DNA from 4 places in the Rhizobium sp. K33 genome. Region 4 is predicted to be linked to each of the others. Evidence: predicted binding sites of a transcription regulator. Region 4 holds the regulator's gene; each other region holds the start of a gene.
The links. Region 4 encodes PhoB, which activates phosphate uptake and scavenging genes when phosphate is short. Its sites were predicted from a motif close to TGTCATNNANCTGTCAT; they were not measured.
Positions count from the first base shown of each region.

Region 1 (3,884 bases), 610 kb from region 4:
TCGGCTTCATCTTCACCAAGGGCTCCGACCTTGTAGCTCCGGTCAACGCGGCGATTGCCTCGATGAAGGCTGACGGCACGATCGACGCGCTGAACAAGAAGTGGTTCCTCGACTACAAGATGGGCGAATGAGCCATCTTGAAACCTGCGACCTGAAGGCGGGTGACTGATGGCGTTCCAGACCCTGCCGCAGGGTGACCAGAAGGGCGATCGGCCGTGGTGGCTGATCGCCTTCGTCGTGATGGCGCTGACCCTCGGAGTCGTCATCTTCGTCAGTGATCTCTACACGCAAGTCTTCAACACCGTGGTTAAAGGGCTCGGTGTCACGGTTTTCGTGACGCTGATCGGCTTCCTGCTGGCCACCGCGCTTGGCCTGCTGATTGCGTTGCTCGGCATGTCGGACCACATGGTCCTGCGGCAGGTGGCCCGTTTCTACGTGGAGGTTGTGCGGGGCATCCCGATCCTGGTGCTGCTGTTCTACATCGCCTTTGTCGGCGCGCCCGCCTTTGTCGCGCTCTATAATCTCGTGACCGCGCCGCTGATCTCGATCGGCCTGACGGACGAGATGGTGGTGCGCGACTTCTCCCTGATGTGGCGAGCCATCATCGCCCTGATGATCGGCTATTCGGCCTTCATCGCGGAAATTTTCCGCGCCGGCATCCAGTCGATCGACAAGGGGCAGATCGAGGCGGCGAAAGCCTTGGGACTCAGCCGCGCGCAGCGGTTTCGCCTGGTGGTCTTCCCCCAGGCCATTCGCGTGATCTTCCCGCCGCTCTCGAACGACTTCGTCGCGATGGTGAAGGACTCGTCCCTCGTCTCGGTGCTCGGCGTCGCAGACATTACCCAGATGGGCAAGGTCTACGCCTCCGGCTCTTTCCGCTTCTTCGAGACCTATTCGATCGTCGCCTATGTCTATCTGATCCTGACGATCGGCCTGTCCATCATGCTTCGCGGCTTCGAAAAGCGCATGCGCACCCGCATGCGCGACTGATCCACCCGGTCAGTAGCGCTCCGGCACATACATGTCCGTCGGCACGGGATGGCGGATGTAATCGGCATTGCGCACTCGCGCGGGCAGCTCGATCGCTTCCTTCGGAACATGTTCGTACGGCACCTGCGACAGGAGATGGGCGATCATGTTGAGACGCGCCTTCTTCTTGTCGACCGCCTGGACGACCCACCACGGGGCCTCCGGAATATGCGTGCGCTCCAGCATTTCTTCCTTGGCGCGCGTATAGTCCTCCCAGTGAACCCGGCTTTCCAGATCCATCGGTGAGAGCTTCCACTGTTTCAGCGGATCATTGATGCGCATCTGGAAGCGGAATTCCTGCTCCTCGTCGGTGATCGAGAACCAGTATTTGACGAGGATGATGCCGGAGCGCACCAGCATCCGCTCGAATTCGGGCACGGAGCGGAAGAACTCTTCGAGTTCGTCCGGCGTGCAGAAGCCCATGACCCGCTCGACGCCGGCGCGGTTGTACCAGGAGCGGTCGAAAAGGACCATTTCGCCCGCCGTCGGCAGATGCTGCACATAGCGCTGGAAGTACCACTGGCTGCGCTCGCGCTCGGTGGGTGCCGGCAGGGCCACGACCCGGCAGACGCGCGGGTTGAGCCGCTGGGTCACCCGCTTGATCGCACCACCCTTGCCGGCCGAATCGCGGCCTTCGAACAGCACCACCATCTTCAGCTTCTTGTACTGCACCCAGTCCTGCAGGCGCACCAGCTCGTGCTGCAGCCGGAAAAGCTCGCGGAAATAGATCTTCCGGTCGATGGTCGGCTCCGCCATGCCGTCTGCAACCAGTTGGTCGAGGCGTTCCTCGTCGAGCTGTTGCTCCAGTTCCTCGTCGAAGCTATCGAGGATTTCGGTCTTGATGCGATGGATGTCTTCGTTCATGGCGCGGGTTCCGGCGGGGCGAGCGTTTACTGACGAAGATCAAGCATGCTTGCACGACTGCTTCATGACAGACCGATGTCAGAGGCCGTGCGAAGCAATTGCCGACATCTGCGAAAACTGGTATGACGCCGCCCATGGGATCGAAATTCGGATGCCTCGCGAACCAGTTTATCGTGCTGCAGGACCACAAGCGTCTGCCGGCACGCTTCTTCGCGCGCGTTCAGGGGGCCCTGGCGAGCCTTCGCGGCTGATCGCCTTTGGCCGAAAATCCGGCCCTTCTGCATCCTCGAAGATCCAAATCCCTTTTTCCTCAGTCTGGACGGAATTTACCCATGAGCGCACCTCGCACCCTTTACGACAAGATCTGGGACGACCACGTCGTCGATCGCCAGGACGACGGCACCTGTCTCCTCTACATCGACCGTCACCTCGTTCACGAAGTGACGAGCCCGCAGGCGTTTGAAGGTCTGCGCATGGCCGGCCGCAAGGTCCGCGCGCCGCAGAAGACGCTGGCCGTTGTTGACCACAACGTGCCGACCTCGCCGGACCGCCACCTCGGCATCAAGAACGAGGAAAGCCGCATCCAGGTTGAGGCGCTGGCCAACAACGCCGCCGAATTCGGCGTCGAATACTACTCCGCTTCCGACAAGCGCCAGGGCATCGTGCACATCGTCGGCCCGGAACAGGGCTTCACCCTGCCCGGCATGACCATCGTTTGCGGTGACAGCCACACCTCGACGCATGGCGCCTTCGGCGCGCTCGCCCACGGCATCGGCACGTCCGAGGTCGAGCACGTGCTCGCGACCCAGACGCTGATCCAGAAGAAGGCGAAGAACATGCTGGTGCGCGTCGACGGGAAACTGCCCGAAGGCGTGACGGCGAAGGACATCATCCTCGCCATCATCGGCGAGATCGGCACCGCCGGCGGCACCGGCCATGTCATCGAATTCGCCGGCGAAGCGATCGAATCGCTCTCGATGGAAGGCCGCATGACCATCTGCAACATGACGATCGAAGGCGGCGCCCGCGCTGGCCTGATCGCGCCGGACGAGAAGACCTTCGAATACATCAAGGACAAGCCGCGTGCGCCCAAGGGTGAAGCGCTCGAGCAGGCGATTGCCTATTGGAAGACGCTGAAGTCCGACGAAGGCGCGCATTTCGACCGTGTCGTCGTTCTCGACGCCGCGAACCTGCCGCCGATCGTGTCCTGGGGCTCTTCGCCGGAAGACGTCGTCTCGGTTCAGGGCATCGTGCCCAATCCTGACGATATCCAGGACGAAACGAAGCGCGCTTCCAAGTGGCGTGCGCTCGACTATATGGGCCTGAAGCCGGGCACGAAGATCACCGACATCGCGATCGACCGCGTCTTCATCGGCTCCTGCACCAATGGCCGCATCGAAGACCTGCGCGCCGTCGCGAAGGTCGTCGAAGGCAAGAAGGTCGCGTCCACCGTTTCCGCCATGATCGTTCCGGGCTCCGGCCTTGTGAAGGAACAGGCGGAAGCCGAAGGTCTCGACAAGATCTTCAAGGAAGCCGGCTTCGACTGGCGCGAGCCGGGCTGCTCGATGTGCCTGGCGATGAACGACGACCGCCTGAAGCCGGGCGAGCGTTGCGCCTCGACCTCGAACCGCAACTTCGAAGGGCGCCAAGGCTTCAAGGGCCGCACGCATCTCGTGTCGCCTGCCATGGCCGCGGCTGCAGCCGTTGCCGGCCACTTCGTCGATATCCGCGACTTCCACTAAGCGAGACAACGACTGAGTTTATCCCTGCCGCCCGCTCCCAAAGCGGGCGGTTTCTTTTTGTGCCACCCCGTTGCAAAGACAGGTGAAGCCGCTATCGTCGCACTGTCACGAAACTGTCACATACCGCCCGCGGGTCTCCCATGAACATCAGAGAATTTCTCCTCATGCACCGCAAGGCGCGGTCGTGAGTGCCGTCGCCGTTGGGCTGGCGCTCGTGGCAGCGATCCTCCATGCCAGCTGGAATGCCTT
Region 1 is NZ_CP096478.1:3,896,422-3,900,305, forward strand. It holds gene M1E12_RS18780 (basic amino acid ABC transporter substrate-binding protein) at 1-131, shown strand, start outside; gene M1E12_RS18785 (amino acid ABC transporter permease) at 169-990, shown strand; gene ppk2 (polyphosphate kinase 2) at 1,000-1,893, opposite strand; gene leuC (3-isopropylmalate dehydratase large subunit) at 2,226-3,635, shown strand; gene M1E12_RS18800 (EamA family transporter) at 3,820-3,884, shown strand, end outside.
Region 1: ppk2 (polyphosphate kinase 2) is a predicted target of PhoB. The motif match lies at 1,947-1,963, and genes of this name have one in related genera.

Region 2 (3,884 bases), 590 kb from region 4:
CGCCCTCGTTGGAGTCTTCGCCGTCGGTCTGGATCCAGACGAGACCGGTCGAATCGAACATCATGCCGTCAGGCGAGTTGAACATGTTGCCTTCGTTGATGTTGGACGAGCCGGCATAGGCGTCCTTGTGCACGACCGGGTTGCCGGCCATGGCGAACAGGTCCCACTTGAACGTGGTGCTGGTGTGGTCTTCCGCATCCGGATACCAACGGACGATCTGGCCATACTCGTTGCCGGCGCGCGGGTTGACGGCGTTGACGTCCATGACGTCGCCGCCGGCATTGGTCCGCATCTTGCCGTCTTTCATCACGGCGCGGTTCGAGTTGTTGGTCAGGCAGCAATAGGCTTCGATCGCAACCGGGTTGATGGCGACCCATTCCGGACGGTCCATGGTGGTGGCGCCAACCTTGGACGCGGCCTGACGGGTGAAGACGGCAATTTCATCGGCCTTCATTCCGGTGGTTTCCGGCGTCAGAGCCAGCCATTCGCCGGTGCCTTCGTCAGAGAACTTGGCGACATAGAGCGTGCCTTCGTCGAGCAGCTTGGACGTGTCGCCGCCCGGGACATAGATGCCGTTGGAGACGTACTTGTAGAGGAACTCGCCACGCTCGTCGTCGCCCATGTAGACGACCACGCGACCGTCGCGTGCGACGGCGACGGCGGCGTTTTCATGCTTGATGCGGCCAAGCGCCGTGCGCTTGATCGGCGTGGAAGAGGCATCCGACGGATCGATCTCGACGACGTAGCCGGCGCGGCGCGGCTCGTTCGGGTTCTTCGCAACGTCGAAACGCTCGTCGAACTTTTCATAACCGTAGCGGGTCTCGGCCACGATGCCGTAGCGCTTGTAGTCGTCGGGCAGCTTGAACTCGGCATTGGTGGTGCCGAAGTAGCCGTTGAAGTTCTCTTCGCAGGTGAGGTAGGTGCCCCACGGCGTCTTGCCGGCGCCGCAGTTGTTGAAGGTGCCAAGACAGTCGACGCCATTGGGATCTGCTGCGGTCTTGACCAGATCCGAGCCAGCGGCTGGGCCGGAAAGCTTCATCGGCGTGTTGTGGTGAATACGACGATTAAACGGGCTGTCGACAACGATCTGCCAGCCGTCGGCGCCTTCGGTCACTTCCATGACGGTCACGCCCTGCATGTTCTGCAGGATCTTCACGTCGTCGAGCGACTGCGGCATGCCTTCCGGCGCATGCGGCAGGTTGGTTTCGTTGTTGACGTATTCGTGGTTGACGGCGATGACCTGATGGTCGCCGATCACGAACATTTCCATGCCATCGGTGTTCTCACCGAAGACCTTGTCGGAGTTTTCCAGCGAAACGCCTTTCATCGGGTCGATGTCGGAGGCGGTTGAGAACAGCGGCTGGCCCCACTTGGCGAGCGGCTTCCAGCTATAGCCTTCCGGAACATGCACGGTGTTGTCGGTGGCGATCGGGATCGGCTTGAAGGCAAAGCGCGACGCTGCATCCTGCGCCTGGGCCGAGGTCGAGCTCATCAGGTTGCCGAGCGTGCCCATGGCGGCAGCAGCAGAGCCCATGGCCAGGATGCCGCCAAGGAAGCCGCGGCGGGAGACGGCGCGTTCAACGACGCGGTCGAAGTCGGTCACGGCCGGCGGCGGATTGTGCAGCTCGTCCCACTCGTCCCACGAGAGATGATTGGTGTTGGTTTCGGTCATGGCAGAGCCTCCTTTGGTTGAAGTCCACCCTCCGACTAGTCAGCCCTGATAACAGTGATGTGACGAAATCCGGGCAGAGCGCTAGTTGTGAAAAGCCTGAATTAGGAACTCGCAGCGGTCACTTCCCGCCTTGCAGATGTAAGTCCTTGGCCCGCCTAAGGCTTTGGTAAGCCGCCCCGAATATCGTTGCACCGCGGGTGTCCTGCAGTTCACACAGCTTTGTCCCGTGTCTGGCCCGATCCCTGTTCAAGCCTGGATCCGACCGTGGGGGAGGCCTTCTGCCCAATGCAAAAGATTTGACGTTTACGTAAAAATCAATTAGCCAGAAGGAGAATGAGCCGCGCCTCCTGGGTGGGAGTCTGGGCGTGGCCTTGAACCATACGCCAGTTGGAGGAGCACGTCATGTACAAGGCGCCCGTTGAAGAGATCGCGTTCACCCTGAAGCACGTCGCGGGCCTGACCAAGGCCATCGAAGACGGCAAGCTGGGCGAATTGAGCGACGACCTTGTCGATGCCATTCTCTCCGAAGCCGGACGTTTTGCCAGTGACGAAGTCGCACCGCTCGCCGAGATCGGTGACCGCCAGGGCGCACGCTTGGTCGACGGCAAGGTCATCGTGCCCGATGGCTGGGACACACTCTACCGCGCCTGGGCCGAAGGCGGCTGGAACTCCTTGACGGCATCGGAAGATTTCGGCGGGCAGGGGCTCCCCCATATGCTCAACGTGGCAGCGCTCGAAATGTGGAACTCCGGCTCCATGGGCTTTGCGCTCGGCCCGACGCTCACCATGGGTGCCGTCGATGCCTTGACGGCCCACGGCGCTGAAGAATTGAAGGCGAAGTACCTGCCGAAGATGGTCTCCGGCGAATGGACCGGCACCATGAACCTGACGGAGCCCCATGCCGGTTCCGATCTCGGGGTCATGAAATCCCGCGCCGAGCGTCGTGATGACGGCACCTACCGCATCTTCGGCCAGAAGATCTATATCACCTGGGGCGAGCACGACATCACCGAGAACATCATCCATCTCGTTCTCGCGCGCCTGCCCGATGCCCCTGCCGGCACCCGCGGCATTTCGCTCTTCCTCGTGCCGAAATATCTCGTCAACGACGATGGGTCGATCGGCGCTCGCAATGACCTCTACTGCCATTCGCTGGAGCACAAGGTCGGCATCCATGGCTCGCCGACCTGCACCATGATCTACGGCGACGGCAAGTATGGCGACGAAGCCGGCGCGATCGGCTATCTGATCGGTGAGGAAAACAAGGGCCTCGCCTGCATGTTCACCATGATGAACAATGCCCGTCTCGCGGTCGGCATGCAGGGTGTCGCCATCTGCGAGGCCGCCACCCAGAAGGCCGTGCAGTATGCGAAGGAGCGCACCCAGGGCAAGGCGCCCGGTTGGACGGGGCAGGGTATGTCGCCGATCATCGAGCATCCGGATGTCGCCCGCATGCTGGTGACGATGAAGGCGCTGACTCAAGGGTCCCGCGCGATCTGCTATGTTTGCGCCCACGCCACCGACATGAGCCATCATGCCGAAGGCGACGAGGCCCGTCACTGGGCCGAACGCGCCGCCTTGCTCACCCCGATCGCCAAGTCCTTCGCCACCGATGCCGGCGTCGATGTCGCCTCGCTCGGCATCCAGACCCATGGCGGCATGGGCTTCATCGAGGAAACCGGTGCTGCTCGCTTCTGGCGCGACAGCCGCATCGCCCCGATCTATGAGGGCACCAACGGCATCCAGGCCGCCGACCTCGTGACGCGCAAGCTGCCGCTGTCGAACGGCAACCATGTCCGCGGCTACATCACCGAGCTGAAGCAGGTGGTCAACGCCGTGCGCGCTTCCAACCTCGAGGCTTTCGGCGAAACCGCCGCCCGTCTGGATGCCAGCCTGTCTGATCTGGAAGACACCACCGAATGGCTGCTCTCCCAGCTCGCCGCCGGCAATGCCTCGGCAGCGCTCGCAGGCGCAACCCCTTACCAGCGTCTCTTCGGCCTCGCTCTGACCGGCGTTTACCTCGCAAAGGGCGCCCTTGCCGACGAGGAACAGGGCCGCGACAACCGCCTGGCGCTCTGCCGCTTCGCCGCCGAGAACCTGATCGCCGAGACCGCAGCCCTCAAGGACCGCGTCATCAACGGCGAGGCAAGCCTCAACGCAGCGAGAGCGCTGTTCGCCTGATCTCCCACCTCCCCCTCGAGGGGGGAGGTCG
Region 2 is NZ_CP096478.1:509,346-513,229, forward strand. It holds gene M1E12_RS02385 (PhoX family protein) at 1-1,672, opposite strand, end outside; gene M1E12_RS02390 (acyl-CoA dehydrogenase) at 2,075-3,853, shown strand.
Region 2: M1E12_RS02385 (PhoX family protein) is a predicted target of PhoB. The motif match lies at 1,721-1,737, and genes of this name have one in related genera.

Region 3 (3,884 bases), 2.1 Mb from region 4:
TAGATGTGGCGCTGATAGCGATACATCCGGTCCATGCGGCTCGCATGCTCCAGCGAGCCGTCCGTTGCGAGGAGGCCGGCTCGCGTGCTCATGCGGGGCGCTTTTCGTAGATGTGGAAGCCGCCGTAAATGGCTGAGCGGTCCTGGCGATTGAGGGCCTGCGAGCGCTCCGCCTGATATTGCCACTGGGCCAGGAGAGCCGGGGAGAGTTTGCCGTTGAGGATGCTCTCTTCGGCGGCTGTTCGGAAGATCACGCGCGCGCCCTCGGAGGCGGTTCGGGTAATCTCGGTCCAGAGATCGTTGAGCTGGCGCTCGTTCATCCAATCCTGGGCGTCGAGGAGCACGAAGCGGTCGACGCTGCCGGCGGGCTTTTTCGACAGGAGTTCGGTGAAGTTCGCATGATGGACGGTCACGCGCTCCGCAGTGTCGCGGATTGCCTGGTAGTGCCGCTCCTGCAGGTAAGTGGGGAGCGTGCCTTCCTCCGGCTTCGGATAGCGGCGCATGAAGGCCTGCCAGGCGAAGTAGTTGTCCCGGAGCAGGAAATGGCAGCACAGCTTTTCCAAGCGATGACGCAGGACCGGTGCGATCGTGCCATCATCGGCAAGGGTCGCGAGTTCGTCATATTGCTGCGGCGGGATGCCGAGACCGAAGAGCGAGCTCTTGCGGCGCGTCAGCCAGCGGATCAGCGGCTTGTCGAAGAGGGGGGCGATGCGGTTGTCGAAGAAAAGCCGCTGTTCGCGCAAGGACCTGGTTTCGGCGAGCTCTTCCAGCCTGACGCCGTGGCTTCGCGCAATCACATGGCCGATGGTGATGAAACGCCCGAGGAGCCCGGTGCGATAGATGTTGCGGTTGAAGACCGTGATCCGCCGGCGCCCGGTGATCCCGCGCGTCTCCCAATAGCGACGCGTCGCCGAATCGAGATTGGGCGCGAGATGCCGGTCATACATGCGGACATTCGTTCGGATCATCTGGTCGCCAAGCAGGCGGCGAACGGAGGCGTGGTCCGGCAGATGACGGAAGGCAGCGAGCTTCAGGCGGTTCAGAGCGACATGATTCGGATTGAGATCGACGACATCGATGGATGCGGGGCGGCGGCTGAGATAGGCGAGCATGTTGCAGCCGCCAGAGCCTATGGTGACGATGCGGTGGCCCTCGGTCAGATCCATCGCCTGCATGTCGACCTCTGGGTCTTCCCAGATCTGGGCATAGACGAGGCCTGAGAAGAGCAGGCCGAAGAGCCGTTCCGAGAGACCTGCCGGCGACAGGGCGGCGTGCTGGAGAAGCGCGTCCTTCAGCTTCTCGTTTCCACGAAATCCGGCATCGGGTGCAAGGTCTGTCATGTCGTTCCGCCGTCCTTTTGGGTTTCACGGCGTGTAGCTTTTGCTTGCTACAGTTTGATGACGTCAGCTCCGCTGGCCGGTAACCGATTTTTTATGCATTTAATACAAATTATCACCAGTTATTTTAGGGGTGTTTAACATGATGTTAAGTGAAATCCCATTCGGGAGGCGGCTTCGTTACAGTCTCGCGGGCTTTGCGGGCGGAGCTGTCGCGCCCGCCGCCATGCTGGTGCCGGTCGTCGCGAGCGGCAATTTCGGTGCGTTCTCCACAGATCTTCTTGGTCATTGGTCCGCGCTCGGCGCCCTTGCGCTGCCTCTGGTCGGTGCGGCGATCGGTTGGCGAATCGCTGCCTGGGAAGCCATCCTGCATGAGCGCATTCTGCGTCTCGAAGGTGGGACGCAGGAGCTCGAGGCAGCTTCGCGCGTCGACCGGCTGACGGGGCTCGGCAATCGCCAGGCTCTCAATGATACGCTTGCTACGCTTCTCAAGGCCGGCAAGGCTTGCTCCGGCACACTCCTGCTGATCGACCTCGACCGTTTCAAGTATGTCAATGACACGCTCGGTCATGAAGCAGGCGACGGCCTGCTGCTTGCCGTTGCCAATCGGCTGCGCGAGGCAGCGGGTGAGGGTGCCTTGCTGTTCCGGCTGGGAGCCGACGAGTTCGCGGTCATCCTGCCACAGGCCCAGCGGCGCCCGGTCGCCGAATTCGTCTGCCTCGAGATCGAGCACGCCCTGGCGCAGCCGTTCGAGCTCGCCCATGGTCGGATCATGGCCGGTGCGAGCATCGGGGCGACACTGCTGTCCTCGGCAGACCGCGACGTCGCCGCCCCGAAGCAGCGCGCCGATCTCGCGCTCTACCGTGCCAAGGAGATCTTCGGACCAAGCCACGCCTTCTATGATGAAGCGTTGGCGCGTGAGGTTCTGGAGGGATTGGAACTGGAGCGTGATCTGTCGCGCGGTTTCGTCGATGGCGAATTCTATCTCGAATACCAACCGATCGTCGGGGTCGAGAACGGCGATGTGCGATCGCTCGAAGCGCTGTTGCGTTGGCGCCACCCGAAGCGCGGGCTGGTCACGCCCGATGTCTTCATACCGCTCGCCGAGAAGACGGGCATTATCCAGGTCATTGGAAAATGGGTGGTTCAGCAAGCCTGTGCGGCGGCGGTCACCTGGCCGGCGCCGACGGGCGTCAGCGTCAACGTGTCAGGCGATCAGTTCAAGGATCCCAATTTCGTGGCGCATGTGCTCGATTGCCTCGTGGAAACCGGTCTGGCGCCCGAGCGGCTGACGATCGAGGTGACGGAAGCGGTCTTCTCGGTCGATATTGATCTCGTCTGCCGCAGCCTGGCGGAGCTGCGCGCCAGTGGCGTCCGGGTCGCGCTCGATGATTTTGGCACCGGCTTCTCCTCGATCAACAATCTTCGGCTCTTTCCACTCGACGAGCTGAAGATCGACCGGTCGTTTGCCGGGCAGATGCTGGAGACGAGCCAGGGGGCAAAGCTGGTGGACCTGATGCACAAGCTTTCGGAGACGTTCCAGATCCGCACCACGATCGAGGGGATCGAAACCAAGAATCAGCTGGATTTCGTCAAGCTTCTCGGGATCGGCGAGGCACAGGGCTTCCTCTTCTCAAAGCCCGTGGGTGCCGCTGAAGCGCTCAATTATCTCGAGGCGCGTCTGCGTCAGTCCGAGCCTCTCCCGAGCGCGTGAGAGGTTCCGGGATAACCCGACGAACCGCGCGCCTGCATCTTCCGTCTGTCACGCTTTCCTGCTTCGATGGCGAGACGTAGAGGAGATGAGCATGCAGAGAGTGGTGAAGTGGTTGGTGCGGCTGGCGATTGGCCTGGTCTTGCTCCTCGGTGTCGCGATCGGTCTGCTCGTTGCCTTTCCGCCTGAGCTTCTGCGTGTCGGCACAGGCTATGCGGCAAAGATCATCTGCTCGAACGTGTTGATCGCCGGGCGCGATGCCGACGAAGTGCTGCGGGACGACGTTCAGGCGCCGGGACATCCGTTGCTGCGGCTCGTGCGCGCGGAGGTCGATCTTGACCGGGGGCTCGTGCACACATCGCTCCTCGGGCGCATTGCGCCATCCGTTGCCGTTCATCGTCCGGGTCTTGGATGCACCCCCGTGGACGAGGACGGCATCGAGGTGGCAAGCCGGCTTTCCGCTCCTGTGCCGGAAGCCGACACAGCTTCGTCAGACCAGCCATGGCCGGAAGGGCAAGCGGTACCAGCGGCCGATCCGCGTCTGCAGGAAATTCTGGCTGATCCGGAGATGATCGGGCCGGCGGCCCGCGGGGTGGTGGTCGTCAAGGATGGCCGCATCGTCGGCGAAACCTACGGCCCCGGCTTCAACGAGAACACGCCGCTCCTCGGCTGGTCGATGACCAAGACGGTGACTGCTGCACTCGTCGGCCTGCTCGCTTCGGAGGGCAGGCTGGATCTTGATGCCGACCAGCTCTTCGCCCAGTGGTCGGGTGATGCGCGGAACGAGGTCAAGCTCTCGAACCTGCTTGCCATGGAAAGCGGGCTTAGCTTCAACGA
Region 3 is NZ_CP096478.1:2,039,099-2,042,982, reverse strand. It holds gene M1E12_RS10150 (class I SAM-dependent methyltransferase) at 1-92, opposite strand, end outside; gene M1E12_RS10145 (BtaA family protein) at 89-1,339, opposite strand; gene M1E12_RS10140 (putative bifunctional diguanylate cyclase/phosphodiesterase) at 1,479-3,050, shown strand; gene M1E12_RS10135 (serine hydrolase domain-containing protein) at 3,142-3,884, shown strand, end outside.
Region 3: M1E12_RS10145 (BtaA family protein) is a predicted target of PhoB. The motif match lies at 1,386-1,402, and genes of this name have one in related genera.

Region 4 (3,884 bases):
GAAGCCTTCCAGATATTTTTCCTGGCCGCCGGCCGCGATCGTCGCGATCGTGCGGCCATGGAAGGCGCCTTCCATGGTGATGATGTGAAACTTCTCTGGATGCCCCTTCGCAAAGTGGTAGCGGCGGGCCGTCTTGATGGCACATTCCAGGGCTTCCGCGCCGGAATTGGTGAAGAAGACACGATCGGCGAATGTCTCCTCGGTCAGCCGCTTGGCCAGCACTTCTTGACCGGGTACCTCATAGAGGTTCGACAGGTGCCAGACCTTGTCGGCCTGATCCTTCAGCGCACCCACGACATGCGGATGGCCATGGCCCACAGAGGTCACGGCGACACCGGCTGCGAAATCGAGATAGCGCTCGCCGCTTTCGGTCACTAGCCAGACGCCCTCGCCTCGTTCGAAACGCAGCGGCGCCCGATTGTAGGTCTGGTAGAGCGGCGTAGCTTCGGCCATGGCGTTTACGATCCTTCTCGACGATCCGTGACGTGACGGATAGGCCATTGCGAGGCCCAAGAAAAATTAAAAATGCCGCCTTTCGGCGGCGGGGGCACTATCAGCATTTCGCTCTGAGCTGTCAACGAATTCTGCAGGAATCGCAGGAGTAAGCGCCCTTTTGGTCGACACGCGCTGGACGAGTGCCGAGCAAGATTCCACCTGTTGCATACTTGACTCACTCGGGAAGCAAGTTGGGGAAAACCGCGAAATCGATTCCAGATGATTCCGGCGACTCTTGTCACGGAGTCAGGCTGGCTCTAGGTTAAATTTCATTAATAGATTGCATGCGGCGGAAGTGCTCACCGACAGTATCGAGGCGGTTGTGTTTCGGATTCATCCGAAGCAGCGGTGACGGATTCTGCCATCACAGACGCGAGCGGCGGAGAGAAATGGCATGACGACTATGCAATGGACTGATGAGCGGGTCGAGAAACTGAAACGGCTATGGGCCGAGGGCCTCAGCGCCAGCCAGATCGCAGCACAACTTGGCGGCGTAAGCCGCAACGCCGTCATCGGCAAGGTTCACCGGCTGAACCTTCCCGGTCGCGCCAAGGCCGGCGGCAGCTCGTCTGCGGCCCGTCCTGCCAAGCGCCCGGCCCAGACGCCGCGCCCCGCTGCGTTCCAGAACCGTCCGGCGGCCAATACCAGCACCCGCACCGTTACCCGGACTGCCGGTGCGACCGCGCTGAAGGAAGAGATCGAAGTCGAGGCCTATGAAGAGGTCGAGGTTCGCCGGTCGCTGAACGTCGTCGTTCCGATCTCGCGCCGCCTGGCGCTGACGGAGCTCACCGAGCGGACCTGCAAGTGGCCGATCGGCGACCCGATGAAGGACGACTTCCATTTCTGCGGCTGCGAGATTGCCGATAGTGCACCTTATTGCACCTATCACGCCAAGCTCGCCTATCAGCCGGTCAGCGAGCGCCGCAAGGCTGCCCGCTGATCCCTCGGCGACAGATCAGATGATGAACGGGTCCTTCGGGGCCCGTTTTCTTTTGGCCGTAGAGCCAAAGAAAAAGGCCGCTACGGGCAAACCGTGCGGCCTTGTCTGGACGGGTGGATTGGGAGCGCTCAGGCTTCCATGGAGTATCCCGCGCCACGTACGGTGCGGATGACATCCTGCATGTTCGAGAAATTGAGCGCCTTGCGCAGGCGACCGACATGGACGTCGACCGTACGCTCGTCGACATAGATGTCGTGACCCCAGACGCCATCCAGGAGCTGCGAACGCGAGAAGACGCGACCGGGAGACGCCATCAGGAACTCCAGAAGGCGGAATTCCGTCGGGCCGAGACGAACCTCGCGGCTCTTGCGGTGTACGCGGTGCGTTTCGCGGTCGAGCTCTATGTCACCGCAGCGCAGGACGCTGGAGAGGACCTCTGGCTTGGCGCGACGCAGCATGGCCTTGACGCGGGCCATCAGTTCCGGCGTCGAGAAGGGCTTGACCACATAGTCGTCCGCACCGGTCGCGAGGCCACGCACACGCTCGCTTTCCTCGCCGCGTGCCGTCAGCATGATGATCGGCAGGCGCTCGGTTTCGGGGCGCACCCGCAGCCGGCGGCAAAGCTCGATCCCGGAAACACCGGGAAGCATCCAGTCGAGGATGAGCAGGTCAGGAACCCGCTCCTGAAGCCTGATCTCGGCTTCGTCGCCTCGCAGGATGGTCTCGACCTCGTATCCCTCGGCTTCGAGATTGTAGCGCAGGAGAACCGACAGGGCCTCCTCGTCTTCGACTACGGCGATCTTAGGCTGCATCAGTCATCAACCTCGCTGGCCGTCGTCACTCGGAGATCGCACCGACGGAAGCAGTCTGGTCTTCCTTCGGGCGCTCACCTTCCGGCTGGGCGCCGGTGGTCATGTAATAGATGGTTTCGGCGATATTGGTCGCGTGGTCGCCGATGCGCTCGATGTTCTTGGCACAGAAGAGCAGATGCGTGCAGCTCGTGATGTTGCGCGGATCTTCCATCATGTAGGTCAGGAGTTCGCGGAACAGCGAGGTGTAGATGGCATCGATCTCCTCGTCGCGGTCACGGATCGACTTCGCCTTTTCGGCCGAACGGGTCGTGTAGACGTCGAGCACTTCCTTGAGCTGGGCAAGCGCCAGATCGGAGAGATGCTCCAGGCCACGGGCAAGCTTGCGCGGCACGCCGGTTGCCTGGATGGCGACGACGCGCTTGGAGTTACTCTTGCCGAGATCGCCGACACGCTCGAGGTCAGCAGCGATGCGGAGCGCACCGATGATCTCGCGCAGGTCGGACGCCACCGGCTGGCGCTTGGCGATCGTCACGACGGCCTTGTCACCGATCTCGCGCTCCATGGCATCCATGACCACGTCGTCGGAGATGACCTTCTGTGCCAGTGCGGCATCGGAATTGACCAGTGCACGAACGCTGTCTGCGACCATCTGCTCGGCCAGACCACCCATTTCGGAGATGCGGCGCATCAGGAACTTCAGTTCGTCGTCGAAGGCCGAGTAAATGTGAGAGGAGCCCATAGGAAACATCCTTGAAAGTGAGTTCAACCGTGGATGACGTCAGGGCTCAGCCGAAGCGGCCCATGATGTAGTCCTGCGTGCGCTGGTCATCCGGATTCGTGAACATCTTGTCGGTGTCGTTCTCCTCGACCAGTTCGCCGAGGTGGAACATCGCCGTGCGCTGGGAGACGCGCGCGGCCTGCTGCATCGAGTGGGTAACGATCACGATGGTGAAGTTTTCGCGCAGCTCGTGGATCAGCTCCTCGACCTTGGCGGTGGCGATCGGGTCAAGCGCCGAGCAGGGCTCGTCCATCAGGATGACTTCCGGGCTGACGGCAACGGCGCGCGCAATGCACAGACGCTGCTGCTGACCGCCGGAAAGACCTGTGCCAGCGGAGTCCAGACGATCCTTCACTTCGTTCCAGAGACCGGCCTTCTGCAGGGCGATCGAGACGATCTCATCGAGGTCCGCCTTGTTGCGGGCGAGACCATGGATGCGCGGGCCATAGGCGACGTTCTCGTAGATCGACTTCGGGAACGGGTTCGGCTTCTGGAAGACCATGCCGACCTTGGCGCGCAGCTGAACCGGGTCAACCTTGGCGTCATAGATGTTTTCGGCGTCGATCAGGATGTTGCCTTCGACGCGGCAGCTGGCAATCGTGTCGTTCATGCGGTTGATGCAGCGCAGGAAGGTCGACTTGCCGCAGCCCGACGGGCCGATGAAGGCGGTGACGGAACGCGGACGGATGTCGATGTTGACGTCCTTGATGGCGTGCTTCTCACCGTAATAGACCTGCACGTTGCGGGCGGTGATCTTCGTTTCGTTCATGGGTGGCGCTTTCGTCGTGGTCATTTTAGTCGCGAGATTGTTCATCATCATACACCTCCTTACCAGCGACGCTCGAAGCGGCGACGAAGA
Region 4 is NZ_CP096478.1:4,507,597-4,511,480, reverse strand. It holds gene M1E12_RS21770 (acetylornithine transaminase) at 1-453, opposite strand, end outside; gene M1E12_RS21765 (GcrA family cell cycle regulator) at 899-1,435, shown strand; gene phoB (phosphate regulon transcriptional regulator PhoB) at 1,564-2,247, opposite strand; gene phoU (phosphate signaling complex protein PhoU) at 2,273-2,986, opposite strand; gene pstB (phosphate ABC transporter ATP-binding protein PstB) at 3,033-3,818, opposite strand; gene pstA (phosphate ABC transporter permease PstA) at 3,854-3,884, opposite strand, start outside.